Regions from separate parts of the Bacillus sp. SORGH_AS_0510 genome, predicted to be linked through region 2. Evidence: riboswitches for the same ligand, from Rfam matches in the RefSeq annotation. Region 2 holds a riboswitch; the other holds the start of a gene.

Region 1 (7,825 bases), 110 kb from region 2:
ATTAACCAAGATTGCTGAACGCGTTAGACCTGGGTCTGACGGGTTACTCTTCCACCCATTCCTGGCTGGTGAACGTGCTCCCTTATGGAATCCTGATGTCCGTGGTTCATTTTTCGGATTAACCTTGTCACATAAGAAGGAACATATGATTCGAGCAGCATTAGAAGGTGTTATCTTCAATTTATATACAGTATTTTTGGCTCTAGTTGAGTGTATGGAAGGTCCAGTTACACGTATACAAGCAACTGGTGGATTTGCACGATCAGATGTTTGGCGTCAAATGATGGCAGATATATTCGATTTAGACGTTGTAGTACCAGAGAGTTACGAGAGCTCTTGTTTAGGTGCTTGTATTTTAGGTCTTTATGCCACAGGAAAGATTGATTCATTTGATGTAGCCTCAGAAATGATTGGCAGCACCTTCAAACATACACCAAAAGAGAATGCAGCAACAGAATACAGGAATCTAGTTCCAATCTTCATCAGCCTATCTAGGTCATTAGAAGAGGATTATACAAAACTTGCGAAGTACCAAAGAAGCTTAATAAAGTAAATAAACCTAAGCGGGGATTCACTATTCTCCCCCGCTAACGGTTAAAACAATTTCATTATTTTGACAGCGCTTACCAGAGGTTATTCTGGGAAGACACTATGAATTTGGGTGTTACTACCGCTACCGCGGAAAAAAATAAATTAAACATCATAGGGGGAATTTACAATGCCATTGGTTATTGTAGCAATTGGTATCATTGCTTTACTTATTTTAATCATGGGTTTTAAATTGAACACATTTGTTTCACTTATCATTGTTTCATTCGGTGTCGCTATTGCACTTGGAATGAAATTAGATGAAATCATCGCAACGATTGAGGCTGGATTAGGCGGAACACTAGGACATATAGCATTAATTTTTGGACTTGGTGCAATGCTTGGGAAATTAATTGCTGATTCAGGAGGCGCGCAACGAATTGCGATGACTCTCGTTAATAAATTTGGCGAAAAAAATATTCAATGGGCTGTAGTGGCTGCTTCGTTCATTATTGGAATCGCTTTATTTTTTGAAGTAGGACTTGTTTTATTAATTCCAATCGTATTTGCTATTTCTAAACAATTAAAAGTTTCTATTCTATATCTTGGAATTCCAATGGCTGCAGCTTTATCTGTAACACACGGCTTTTTACCACCACATCCGGGACCAACTACTATTGCAGGTGAATTTGGTGCTGACCTTGGTGAAGTATTACTTTACGGTTTCATTATTGCTATTCCAACTGTTATTATTGCTGGACCTTTATTTACTAAACTTGCTAAAAAAATGGTGCCTGCATCATTTACAAAAACTGGGGATATTGCCTCATTAGGTGAACTGAAAACATTTAAACTAGAAGACACACCTGGATTTGGCATCAGTGTTTTTACTGCAATGCTTCCTGTAATCTTAATGTCAATTGCTACAATTTTAACTTTACTTCAAAAAACTATGGGATTTGCAGATAGTACTTTCCTAGCCATTATCCGTTTTGTTGGTGGTGCATCTCCTGCAATGGTAATCTCTTTATTAGTTGCTATTTATACAATGGGATTGGCAAGAAAAATACCGATCAAAACGGTAATGGACTCTTGTACTGAAGCGATTTCACACATTGGCATGATGCTTTTAATCATTGGGGGCGGCGGTGCCTTCAAACAAGTTTTAATAAATGGTCATGTAGGTGATTATGTAGCCGAATTATTTAAAGGAACTAATATTTCACCAATTCTACTAGCATGGATTATTGCAGCGATCCTACGTATTTCATTAGGTTCTGCAACCGTTGCAGCACTAACAACTGCTGGATTAGTTATTCCGATGTTAGGTCAATCTGATGTAAACTTAGCATTAGTTGTATTAGCAACTGGTGCTGGTAGCTTAATCGCTTCACACGTAAACGACGCTGGGTTCTGGATGTTTAAGGAATACTTTGGACTAAGTATGAAAGAAACCTTCGCAACATGGACACTGCTTGAAACCATCATCTCTGTAAGTGGTCTAGTATTTATCTTATTTATAAGCTTATTCGTATAAATAATTTGGGGACAGTCCCCCGCTGCTTTAAAGCAGCGGGGGACTGTCCCCTTTTTTTATTATTATTTACCATCAACAACTTCTTTTAAAATTTCGTATGACCGTTTTTGTTTTTCTGGGTCATAGATGTATGAAACAGCCATAATTTCATCCACTTCATAGTAATTTTGGAAGGATGTTAATTGATTCCTGATTGTCTCTTTACTACCTAAAAGCGTCACACTAGACATAGAAGCAGCCATTTCTTTTTCCATTGGATTCCAAATCTTATCCATATCTTCAACAGGAGGCTGTAATGGATTTCTCGAACCACGCACCACATTTAGGAAAAATTGCTGCATGGTCGTTGACAACCACTGTGCTTCCTCATCCGTCTCTGCTGCAATCACATTTAAACATACCATCATATATGGTTGATCCAAGTATTCAGAAGGCTGGAATCGACTACGGTAAATCTTAATAGCTTCTTCCATATATCTTGGTGCAAAGTGGGAAGCAAAAACATATGGCAGCCCCAAACTTGCCGCTAAATAAGCCGAATCTGTAGAAGAACCTAATATATAGAGCGGTATATTAGTTCCAACGCCAGGATATGCTTTCACATAACTCTGGATATCTTCTGGACCAAAATAGGTAAGAAGTGCTTTAACATCCTCTGGGAAAGTGTATACAGAGTCATTTTTCGATCGTCTTAATGCATTTGCTGTCATCATATCTGTACCGGGTGCACGGCCTAGACCTAATTCCACACGATTTGGATAGATAGTTGCCAACGTACCGAACTGTTCCGCAACTACTAACGGAGCATGATTTGGAAGCATGATTCCACCAGACCCCACAAGTATGGTATTTGTATGCTCTAATGTATGTTTAATTAAAATCGACGTTGCTGAACTAACTAGAGTAGGTGTGTTGTGATGTTCTGCGATCCAATAGCGTTTATAGCCCAGTTTTTCTACCGCTTGTGCCAAATCTACCATCGAATCAATTGCTTGTTTAGGTGTTTGTCCCTCACGAATTGGTGCTAGATTAAGGACGGAAACGGGTATATGAATTGATGTCATATTAAATTTGTCCTTTCTTATTAAAATATATTACTATACTAGCAATAGTAATTCAGGAAACAAACTTAAATGCTTACCAATCATTAAAAAGAGGAGGCTTCCTCCCCTCCTCTTCCTAAAAATAATTGCAATTTTTCTCTTACATGCTACTTACCTTTATTATTACTTTGCTTCTCAATCGATACATGTTTGGGTCGCGCTGGATATGTTCCCTGCCCATCATCTGGACCAGTAAGATCATTCCTTTGATCCAAGACTTTACCCGTATATTCTATTGGATGTTTTCCCGTCAATTTGTTCACCTCTCAAAAATCACTTGACCTATCCCTTAGTTTTTCCTACTTTGAAATTTCATTTTCCTCTCTGCTTCACTCATATTTGGATTTTTGCTAGCTGTACTCTTATTTAATGCTTTTTTTAATTCAACAGTTGCGTCATCGTTTGTATTATACTTTCCATCCATATTGACTCCCTCCTTTTTGTTAATTATTATAAACGGAATAAATTTGTTCATTCTTACATGATATTGACAGGAAAAAAGGAACATGATATTATTTATCTCGAATTAGAGATAAATTAATTTGAGATAAATTTTATTGATTACTTAATGTTGGAATAATATAGACAAACCTTAAAAGAAATGATTGGAGGACTTTTGATGAACGGATTAAAAGGCATTCACCATGTTACGGCTATTACAAGCAGTGCAGAAAAAAATTATGAATTTTTTCACTTATGTATTAGGAATGCGGTTAGTAAAGAAAACGGTTAATCAGGATGATATCCAGACTTACCATTTATTTTTTGCCGATGATACTGGCAGCCCTGGCACCGATATGACTTTCTTTGATTTCCCTGGTATTCCACAAGGAGTCCATGGGACAAATGAAATTGCGAAAACATCCTTTCGTGTACCAAATGATGCAGCAATAGAGTTCTGGGAAAAACGATTTGATCGATTAAATGTAAAACATAGTGGCATCAAGAAATTATTTGGTAAAAAAACTCTATCCTTCATAGATTTTGATGATCAACAGTACCAATTAATTTCAGACGAAAAAAATACAGGAGTTTCTAGCGGTACACCTTGGCAAAAGGGCCCAATTCCATTAGAATATGCCATTACAGGATTAGGGCCACTCTTTGTTCGCGTAGCTAATTTTGATTACTTTAAAGAAATGATGGAAAAAGTTCTATTATTTAAAGAGATTGACCAAGAAGGAGCTTTACATTTATTTGAAGTAGGTGAAGGTGGTAATGGTGCACAAGTGGTGGTGGAATACAATGCAGTACTGCCCCCATCTCAACAAGGATATGGTACTGTTCATCACGCTGCCTTTCGTGTGGAGGATCGTAAGGTTTTAGAAGAATGGATGAACCGAATTGAGAGTTTTGGCTTTGGTACCTCTGGATTTGTTGATCGCTACTTCTTTGGATCTTTATACGTAAGAGTAGCACCTCAAATCTTATTTGAATTCGCTACAGATGGTCCTGGATTTATGGGTGATGAACAATATGAAAGCCTCGGAGAAAAACTATCCTTACCTCCATTTCTAGAGACAAAACGTAATCAAATCGAAAAACTTGTACGCCCGATCGATACAGTTAGAAGTACAAAGGAAATTGAAAAAGAATATAATCAATAACTTATATCTAAAGGAAGCCTGAGAATGAAGTCATTCTTACGCTTCCTTTTTATTCAAAAAGCACCATCTTTAACCATGATTGTACAAAAGAACATTATTTGTGATAAATTCTTTCCTTTTTACAAATCCAAGATTTTCGTATAGATGAATAGCTCGTTTATTAAAATTGGCAACAGTTAAACGGATAGGACTATGTTTAAAATACTTTTGTAAGTTCCTTAGAATAAATAAACAAAAATCAAATCCTTTCCCCTGTCCAGTTTCTTCTGGTTGCAAACCAATTCCAAAATCGATAAAGCCAGCATCATATACGCCCAGCTGTTTTCCTGCAGGCACTTGCGCAGACTCTCCTATACAATAAAATCCAACCAATTTATTTTGAGGGTCAACTACAGCATAATAACTTCCATTCAATAATTCTTTTAATGAATCTTCTGTACATTCATTATTATAAAATTCATATGGTGGTTGATAGGTCCAATTTAAAATTTCTTTGCCATTATTAGAATCCTCCTCTTTTAAAAGTATATTTAATAATAGACCTTGCACGTCTTTTTCTTATAATTTTCCAAATCACTTGAATTATAGAATAAATTCTGATATATTAACAGTCAATTAAATATTTCTTACTTCAATACCATTTGAAGTGAGGATAGAGGCGCAAAAACCATGAGTACACAATTTAAGGAGAATGAGCTCCCATGACAATTGTGAAAAGGGGAATTTGCCGAAGCGGAAAGAAACTCATTTATCTTGAAGCTGGTTCTGTTATTGAATAAATACAGAACTGTCATATAGGAAACTATATGGAGGGCTATCTCACGCATTGGGAACAATTTTTATTCATGTTTCTTAAGCGGCAACGAACCCTCGTTGCTGCTTTTTTGCGTTGACTGACATAATGCCTTCTCTGCTCTAAATTTTTAAAATATAAAAAAAGGGTGAGAATGATGAATTTTGGCCAAGTATTAACTGCAATGGTGACACCATTTGATCAACATGGAGAAATCGATTTTATTGCAACAAAAGAACTTATCAATTATTTAATCGCAAATGGCTCTGATGGATTAGTAATTGCTGGAACAACAGGAGAATCTCCTACTTTAACGACTGAAGAAAAAGTGGAGCTATTTAAATTTGTAGTTGAAGTTGTTAATCACAGAGTACCAGTCATAGCAGGAACAGGCTCTAATAATACAAGAGCATCAATTAACTTAACAAAACAAGCTGAAAATGCTGGAGTAGATGGAATTATGCTTGTTACCCCATATTACAACAAACCATCTCAGGAAGGATTATATCAACACTTTAAAGCAATTGCCGAATCCACATCTTTACCTGTGATGCTTTATAACATCCCAGGTCGAAGTGTCGTGAATATGACTGTGGAAACAATCGTCCGTTTATCCAAGATAAATAATATTGTTACGGTTAAAGAAGCGAGTGGAAACCTTGATGCAATGGCTGATATTATAAATCAAACCTCTAACGACTTTACACTTTATAGTGGTGACGATGGATTAACGTTGCCTGTATTAGCGATCGGCGGAACGGGTGTAGTATCTGTCGCTTCCCATATTATAGGAAATCAATTACAAGAAATGATCAATCAATTTAAAAATGGTGCTATAAATGAAGCTGCTGAAACTCATCGTAACTTACTTCCAATTATAAGAGCGTTATTTGCTGCACCTAGTCCTTCACCTGTAAAAGCAGCACTAAATATAGTAGGAGTCCATGTGGGAGGGGTTCGTTTCCCACTTGTCCCATTAACGGATGAAGAACAAAAAGCATTACAAGATAACTTGCCAGCCAATCTCCCTAAGGTAAACAGCAAATAAACTTCAACATTTTAAAGGATTTATCATGTTTTTTACCTAAAACACTAAAAAAAGTGGAAAAAATAGCCCCGACTAATTCTATTTCCCTTGAGAATTTGTTATAATAAAGTAGTTTTAACACTATTGAGGGGGAAATAGATTTCATGTCAGTTGAAGTAGGCAGCAAAGTCCAAGGAAAAGTAACAGGAATCACTAATTTTGGAGCATTCGTTGAATTACCAGGAGGTACAACAGGTCTAGTACATATAAGCGAAGTTGCGGAAAGCTATGTAAAAGATATTAATGACCATTTAAAAGTTGGCGACATGGTTGAAGTGAAAGTAATTAGTGAAAAGGATGGTAAAACTGCCCTTTCCATCAAAAAAGCGATAGACAAACCTGAAGCATCATCATATTCACAACGCCCGCCACGCCAAGGAAGATCCGAAAACCGTTCTAAGGACTTCCGTCCAAAAGGCAATTTCAAACCGAAAGAATCGTTTGAAGATAAAATGGCCAAGTTTTTAAAAGCGAGTGAAGAAAACTTGTCTTCTCTTAAAAGAAACACAGAAACAAAACGTGGTGGTCGAGGCGGAAGACGCGGATAACATCAACTTTTTTATAATTTGTTCAAATATAAAGGCAAGCCAGACGATGGCTTGCCTTCTTACCTTTTGTTTAAGAAACAACTGATTTAACATTTTTTCTGAATTCAACCTCTTCATTGCCATCGTCAACCGTAACTTGGTTCCCTACTACCATTAAATACTTCTCTGGTGTTTTGGACGCGATTATTACCCCTTCCTTGATAAATGAAGGCAAAATCAATGATGCGATATTTACCACCAAAGGGTACAGCGGGATTAGTAAATATTTCTTAAATATCTCTATATAAGTAAAAGGATTTTATTCCTTCAAATTATTTGTTATAATAAAGTGGTTTTAACATTATTGAGGGGGAAATATATTTCTATGTCAGTTGAAGTAGGCAGCAAAGTCCAAGGAAAAGTAACAGGAATCACTAATTTTGGAGCATTCGTTGAATTACCTGGAGGCACAACAGGTCTTGTGCATATCAGTGAAGTTGCGGAAAGCTATGTTAAGGATATTAATGACCACCTTAAAGTTGGTGACATGGTTGATGTAAAAGTAATTAGTGAAAAAGACGGAAAAACTGCCTTATCTATTAAAAAAGCAATCGAGAGACCCGAAAGTCAAACCTCTTCTTAT
Region 2 (7,825 bases):
TAAAGAAAACCCAGGCAGATTTAGAAATTTTCTCACTTGAAACCGATTGTGAAAATGCAAAGGCGATGTACAAAAAAAATGCAGCGCTTCTACAAGAAACGATTGATAAACTGACTCCTTATCTAAACGGATAATATTAAAACCCCAGAAAAAATCCTTATCAATGCTCATTGATAAGGATAAACATTTTTAGGAAGAACAACATCTTGTTTCTATGCACTTACATTTTGTCTATTTGGTATTTCTCTTTTATTTGATACATAACTGTGAAGCAGCATTCCTCCCATAACCAAAACGATACCAAACCATGACATCGTAGTAGGAGTTGGAGAATTTAAGAGATACACCTCACCAATTATAGCAAATAAAACCTCCATAGATTGTGTGGCTTCGACAGCAGCAAGCATTTGCATATCTCCTCTCACTAGATCTGTTGCCTGAAAAAATAAAACTGTTGCAATAACTCCCGAAGAAATTGCAACTAAACTGGACTGCATAGTTTGCTCCGCGCTAGGGAGCCCACTGTCCATTAAGCCATAAACGGATAACACAACCCATAATGGCAGACTAGCTAATGTCATTCCTAAAACGCGTTGAAAAACATCAAGTCGGCCTTCACACACCTCCATCATTTTCCTATTTCCTAATGGATAGGCAAATGATGCAATTAAAACAGGTACAACTCCAAAGATTACTGCGAGTACTGATAAATGATTTGCTTGATCAATCTGCATAAGAATGATGCCAAGTAAAATTATCATTGACATAAACAACCCTTTATAAGGAATTTTACCTCTTATTTTTAATGGACCATCTTTAGTCAAGGTTGTTTCATAAAAAAGCGGTGCAAGTAATGAACCGGATATGATGGTAACTTGCCAAGTTGCTGCAATTAACCACCCTGGAGCATATGCAGCTGAAAAGCATATGGGCCCATAAAACAATCCAAACCCTACTGTACTCCAAATAACCCATGCACCAGGTCGTCTTTTCATCTCTATAAGCAATGGTCTAAGGTTCTTCCTACCTAAAACAATCATGAAAAGAAAAGGTACCATAAAAAAATACCTAAGGGATGCACTCCATATCCAGCTTCCCCCAGCTAAGTCCATCGATCTGTTTAAAATAAAGGTGAATGCGAAAAAGAAAGCCGCAAAAACTCCTAAAATGATAGGCCGCACTGCTTCTCCCCCCTTTTTACTAAAAATTCAAATAAAATCATATATTGTATTTTCCGATAAAAAACGGAAACCAGCAAGTGATTTCCGTTTTTTTAATAAAATTAAGTCCTATTCTTTTTAATTTCGGCGCCTAGCAGAGCAGATTTATTTAACAATGCTATGATGAATGATGTAAGAAAAAGGATTGTAGCTACAAAAAAAACCGCTCTTACTCCAAACTTTTCAGTCAACCATCCCATTACTAGTGACGAAAGACCAAACGTACCAAATAATAAGGTCCCTCTAGCAGAATAAACTTTTGCTAAGAGCTTCTCCTGCGCATTTTTTTGAATAATAGTTGTTTCAGCAATATCACGAGCCATCTGAGGAAAACCAAACAAAAAGGAAACGAATAAAGCAAACCAAGGAATTGATGTTGTTCCGAACAAAAAGGTTATCCCGGTTAAAGTAAAGGCCGACCACAATATGATTTTGCTTAAAAATCGTTCCACCAAGTAGGAGTAATGGTAAATGAAAAGTCCTCCAACTAACATCCCTGTAAAAAAAGAACCATTAATATACCCCCACCAGTTCTCTCCTTTGTTTAATGCCTCTGAAACGTATACAAACAAGATGGCAGCAATCCATACCCCGTTTGCAAATGTTTCAAGAATGTTCATTAAACTAATAATCCTAAGCTGTTTGGAATGCCAAATTATTGCCCAACCTTCTTTTAACACATTTATTTGAGATTTCTTTTCATGAATTAATTGGTTACTATAATCTCTGATCATTCGCATAAACATGGTTGAAATTAGGAATAAGAAAAAAGTTTGCCAAAGAATAGTTACCGGTCCAAATGACACTAATAAGATACTCCCCATTGGCCAAGTAATAAGTTGGATTATTTGATCAGATATTGAAAGCAAGCTATTTGTTTTAACTAACTTACTTTCCTCCACTAAACTTGGAATCAATGCATTTCTTGCAGGAGACGCCCACCCATCTAAAAAAGATATAAGGGAAATCATAAGATAGACTAAAAACAGCAATTGTTCTTCGAGAATAGGGATACTAATGCACAATAAAAATAAAAAAACTGTTTTCCCGGTTTGAGAATAAGTTAATATCGATTTAAGCTTGAATTTATTTATTATCAATGGTGCCAATAACCCGCTTATCAAAGCAGATATTGTACTAAAAAACGGGACCAGAGACATATAGGTAGCAGATCCGGTTTTGTCATAAATTAACTTTATCAAACTAACTATATACAAAATATCCCCTAGGTTAGCCAAAATTTGCCCATACCAAAGAAATCGGAAAAAAACCTCTTTTCCAACAAATTTAGACATAATCGCAACCTCACTTTTTATTAAATTTTATTATAAAAAAGTTGAGGTGCTTACATTGGACTGCCTCCATTTACAAAGTATCATTTAATTATATCAAACTTCCCATCATATTAATTACATTTTTTAACATACAATAGCCATTAAAGTCATAAAGTATTTTGTCTTTCCTAATTACAGTAAATACACTGAAACTTTATGTGGCTTTGTTCGTACATATGTATGTCAAGATTTTAGAAAAGTGAGGTTGGTAAAATGTTTGGAAAAGTAGCATCTGATATTTTAGGATTAAGTGATGTAGGTTCTGTCATTAAACCAGAAAATTATGACAAAGTTGATGCAGATGATTATGTAATGCATGAAGACAATGAGAAGATATATTTTTTAATTAAATCGAAATCAGATGAATATTGTTTTACAAATAATGCTTTAATCCACTTAGATGGTACAAGTGCTACAAGCAAGAAACGAATGTTACATCGTTATAGTTATGCAACTAATAGAGTTTCAGACGTTAAACTCGAAACTGCGGGAACCGTAGACCTTGATGTGGAGATTAAATTCAAAATTGGCTCACAACCATTTTCCATTGACGTTCATAAAAAGCATATTGAGGAAGTAAAAGATTTGTATAAAGCTTTAATTAAAATTTCCGAAATCTCTCATGAAAATGAGGTAAGCCTTCAATTTGCCAAACAAAGTCTTGATGTTGCCTCTACTACTCTTGGAAGGATAACAAGTCCTGACAGTAATCTAGTTGTCCAGTTTAAGATGTTAAATCAAGCAGCATTTCAATGGCTAGAAGACAGTAAGAAACAGTATTGTGTAAAGGATTATGGATTTGTTTTTGAAAAATACATTAACAATTGAAAAAATGGGCCTGCATATTTTATTATTGCAGGCCCATTTTTTTATGAAGGACTAGGACGATGGAAGAGTCCCATGACTTCAATTGTTTCAGTTATATTTACAAATGCAGCAGGGTCTACTTCAACAATGAGATTCTTTACCTCATTTAATTCATACCGTGAAATGACCGTTATTAAAACATTTCGTTTGTTGTTGGAGTATCCCCCAACTCCGTCCATAATTGTTAATCCTCTATAAAGGTTGGTTAGAAGGTGCGCTCTCATCTCGTCACCTTTATCGGTAATGATCATTATTGTTAGTTTAGCATGGTCTGTATAAATAGCATCCACTACTTTACCTGTTACAAAGATAGACACTAAAGTATTCAAAGCGGCATCCCAATTAAATAAAAATCCGCTAATCACTATAACAACTGCGTTCATGCCAGATAGCAAGGTACCTATTGGAAAATCCTTTTTTCTTGAAACAATCATCCCAATTATATCAAAGCCTCCGGTTGACCCTGAGCTTCGAAAGACAATTCCAACACCAAGACCAGTTAAAGCACCACCAAAAATAGAGCTTAAAATGGTATCGTTCGCTATAGCGATAACAGGTACTAAATAAAGTCCAACTGATATTATGAGTACTGAAAAAATTGAGTTCATAATAAATTTCTTACCCAACATTTTATACCCTATTAACAGTAACGGAAAGTTCAATAGAAAATTTGCCACCCCTGTATTAAGTGGTGAAATCATACCTATAATCATGGAAATTCCACTCAGTCCACTACTTAATACTTCGTGAGGTATCAAAAAAAGGTTAAATGCCAATACAATTATTAGTGATCCAATAATAATTCCAAAAATCCGCATCTTATAATACCTCCGAAAACGCCATCATTTATATTTAAAAATAATACCGATTATCATTTTTAATGTAAATTTAATAGTTTTTTTCCAAAAGAATTAATTATCTGTTAATTCCAAGGTGTATTGGAATCCTGGAATGCTATTCAAGAAAAATTTATTGACAAATATCCAATATAATTTATACTTTATAAATATATTAAATTCATATGCTAAATCCTCATCAAACCGATGAGGTAGAGGTCGCGGTTTTTATTAGTAAAGCGGATGAGATGCAGAGACATCATTGACTCCACTTGAAAGGAAAAACTGCCGAAGTGTGCTTTTATCTCTGACAAAGCATGCTGGGGCTGTCTCCAAACAGGAACAGAACTGTCACGCTTGGCCCTACCAGCCATTCGTGTTGAGCTATCTTTCGGAAGGTATGATGCGGGGTATTGATAATGCCATCGATTCTACTTCGATGGCATTTTTTATTCCAAAACTCCTTCTCGAAAAATGAATACAAAAAGGAGTAAAGACAATGCAAACAGCACGAGTATTAAAACAAAATGATTTTAACGGTGATCAATCACCTAAAAAAGAACCATCCGAGTTAAGAAGAAGCCTAAAATCTCGTCACCTTACTATGATTTCACTTGGAGGTACAATTGGTACAGGTTTATTCCTTGCAAGTGGAGGAGCAATCCATTCTGCAGGACCTGGTGGAGCTATTCTCTCTTATGTTGTTATTGGTTTAATGGTCTACTTTTTAATGCAAGGGTTAGCAGAAATGGGAGCCTATATGCCTGTAGCGGGAAGCTTTAGTACCTATGCAACAAAATTTGTCGACCCTTCCCTAGGTTTTGCGTTAGGGTGGAATTACTGGTATAACTGGGCAATTACAATAGCAGCAGAATTAGCAGCTGTTACGATGATTATGAAATTTTGGTTCCCACATACTCCATCCTTCATATGGAGTGGAATTTTCTTAGTTATTATGTTCCTATTAAACTACCTTTCTGTAAAAGGATTTGGGGAAGCAGAATATTGGTTTTCATTAGTTAAGGTAGTGACAGTTATAATCTTTATCATAACTGGAACACTAATGATTTTCGGCATTATGGGTAATGAAGCGATTGGCTTCAAAAATTTCACAGTTGGAGATGCTCCATTCCACGGCGGTTTCATGGCAATGCTAGGAATCTTTATGGCAGCAGGATTCTCCTTTCAAGGAACTGAACTACTCGGAGTTGCTGCAGGAGAGACTGATAATCCAACAAAATCTATTCCGCGGGCTGTAAAACAAGTGTTTTGGAGGATTCTTTTATTTTATGTATTAGCGATTTTAGTAATCGGTCTTCTCATTCCTTATACAAATGAGAACTTAGCAAACGGCGATGTTACAGTTAGCCCATTTACACTTGTTTTTCAAAAAGCAGGAATTGCATTTGCTGCTTCTATCATGAATGCTGTCATTTTAACAGCTGTATTGTCTGCAGGTAATTCAGGTATGTACGCTTCTACCCGCATGCTTTGGGACTTAGCACGCGAAGGAAAGGCACCTAGGTTCTTAGCTAAACTCAATAAAAATGGTGTGCCAGTCAACGCATTATTTGCAACAACTTTAATTGGTACTCTGGCATTTCTTGCTTCTTTCTTTGGAGATGGTACGGTTTATGTCTGGTTGCTAAATGCATCAGGTATGTCAGGTTTCATAGCATGGCTTGGAATTGCAGTTTGTCACTATCGATTCAGGAAGGCTTTCATTGCACAAGGTAAGGATCTAAGTTTATTACCATATAAATCAAAGTTCTTCCCATTTGGCCCTATTTTCGCCTTTGCTGTCTGTGGTTTCGTTGTTTTAGGACAAAACTACTCAGCTTTTCTCGGTAACCACGTTGATTGGAATGGTGTTTTGGTATCTTATATCGGTTTGCCTCTTTTTTTAATCTTATGGTTGGGATATAAATTTACAAAGAAAACCAAAGTGATTCCATTAGATAAGTGTGATTTAACAAATTAAAACTCAAGGCTCTGTTAGACTTGCCTATTGATTTCCGCTCCAATCAATAGGGTATAATATCACAATTTAACACAGCCAAACACAAAAAAACAGACTCGCTTTGGAGTCTGTTTTTTTACTTTTAAATTAAGCTTCTTCAGCAGTCCATACATACAAATCTTCAATCTTGCAATTTAATTCTTTTGAAATAGTCATTGCAGAATTCAAGCTCATTACTTTCTTAGACATATAGTCATCGAGTTGACTTCTAGGAATCTTAGTATTCCTTTCCAAACCATCCAAATCCATACCGTTTTTAGATAATAATGCCTTGAGGTTACTTTTTTTTGCTCTATAATTTGTCAAAATGACACCTCACTTTTAATCATCATACCATAGCTGTATATAAATTGAAAGGAAAAGGAATTCTTGGTATTTTCCACCTAAAGATAATAGTCTTAATTAAGGACAAATATAATAAATTTATTTGTGTTATACTTAAGATGTAAGATAAAAGGGGTGTAAAAATGAAAAATTCAAATAATCGCTATTCAACCGGTCAAACGGTCAACATTAAAGAAACTGGTGAAATGGTAACCATTTTAAAATGGCAATATGTAAAAAATATGAAGAGATATTCTTATACTGTGAAAGAGCACCCTGGTACATTCTATTTTGAAGAAGAATTACAAGTTTTTTAAAACTCTTTAAATGCAAAAAAAGACCAATTCATTAATAATGAATTGGTCTTTTTTTGTTAAAATTCTGCATTTCCTGGTGTTCTAGGGAATGGGATTACATCTCTAATATTTGTCATACCTGTTAGGTACATAATTAAACGTTCAAATCCTAATCCATATCCTGAATGTTTTGTACCACCGTATTTTCTTAGCTCTAGGTACCACCAGTAATCTTCTTCATTCATTCCAAGCTCATTAATTTTTCCAGCTAAGATATCTTCTCGTTCTTCACGCTGGCTGCCTCCAATTAATTCACCAATGCCTGGTACTAATAAATCTGTTGCTGCAACTGTTTTATTGTCTTCATTTAATCTCATATAGAATGCTTTAATCTCTTTTGGATAATCAGTTACAAAAACAGGTTTTTGGAATACTTTTTCACATAAATAACGTTCATGCTCTGTTTGTAAATCCGCTCCCCATTCAACTGGATATGCGAAATCTTCACCAGATTCTTTCAACAGATTGATTGCTTCTGTATAAGTCACTCTTCCAAAATCTGCTGTAAAGGCATTGTTCAAGCGATCTAATAAACCTTTTTCAACGAAGCTGTTAAAAAAGTTCATTTCTTCAGGAGCTTGTTCTATAACATAGCCAATTACATACTTAACCATTTCTTCAGCAAGATCCATAATATCCGGAAGCTCAGCAAAAGCAACTTCTGGTTCTATCATCCAAAACTCGGCAGCATGTCGAGCTGTGTTCGAATTTTCTGCTCTAAATGTTGGTCCAAATGTATATACATTGCGAAATGCTAACGCAAATGCTTCTGCAGAAAGCTGCCCGCTAACAGTTAGGTTAGACTCTTTACCAAAGAAGTCCTTGGTTGAATCAGTTTCTCCTTCTTCATTTTTCGGAGGATTTTCCA

Evidence for each region. Region 2 has a riboswitch for lysine ahead of QE429_RS12140 (amino acid permease). Riboswitches for the same ligand answer to the same signal wherever they lie in the genome.
Region 1: it holds a riboswitch for lysine, as region 2 does, so the genes downstream of both, dapA (4-hydroxy-tetrahydrodipicolinate synthase) here and QE429_RS12140 (amino acid permease) in region 2, are expected to answer to the same signal.

What each region holds. Positions count from the first base shown of each region.
Region 1 covers NZ_JAUTAU010000001.1:2,472,516-2,480,340, reverse strand. Annotated here, with positions in the region: gene gntK (gluconokinase) at 1-553, shown strand, start outside; gene QE429_RS12760 (GntP family permease) at 719-2,065, shown strand; gene QE429_RS12755 (LLM class flavin-dependent oxidoreductase) at 2,128-3,129, opposite strand; gene QE429_RS12750 (hypothetical protein) at 3,276-3,422, opposite strand; gene QE429_RS12745 (hypothetical protein) at 3,458-3,592, opposite strand; partial or broken gene QE429_RS12740 (ring-cleaving dioxygenase) at 3,788-4,775, shown strand; gene QE429_RS12735 (GNAT family N-acetyltransferase) at 4,845-5,324, opposite strand; lysine riboswitch at 5,421-5,600, shown strand; gene dapA (4-hydroxy-tetrahydrodipicolinate synthase) at 5,726-6,616, shown strand; gene QE429_RS12725 (S1 domain-containing RNA-binding protein) at 6,760-7,203, shown strand; gene QE429_RS12720 (S1 domain-containing RNA-binding protein) at 7,568-7,825, shown strand, end outside.
Region 2 covers NZ_JAUTAU010000001.1:2,359,640-2,367,464, reverse strand. Annotated here, with positions in the region: gene QE429_RS12165 (DUF421 domain-containing protein) at 1-134, shown strand, start outside; gene QE429_RS12160 (DMT family transporter) at 213-1,181, opposite strand; gene QE429_RS12155 (MFS transporter) at 1,283-2,515, opposite strand; gene QE429_RS12150 (PH domain-containing protein) at 2,768-3,382, shown strand; gene QE429_RS12145 (YitT family protein) at 3,424-4,239, opposite strand; lysine riboswitch at 4,463-4,652, shown strand; gene QE429_RS12140 (amino acid permease) at 4,757-6,238, shown strand; gene QE429_RS12135 (helix-turn-helix domain-containing protein) at 6,365-6,583, opposite strand; gene QE429_RS12130 (hypothetical protein) at 6,745-6,918, shown strand; gene asnS (asparagine--tRNA ligase) at 6,975-7,825, opposite strand, start outside.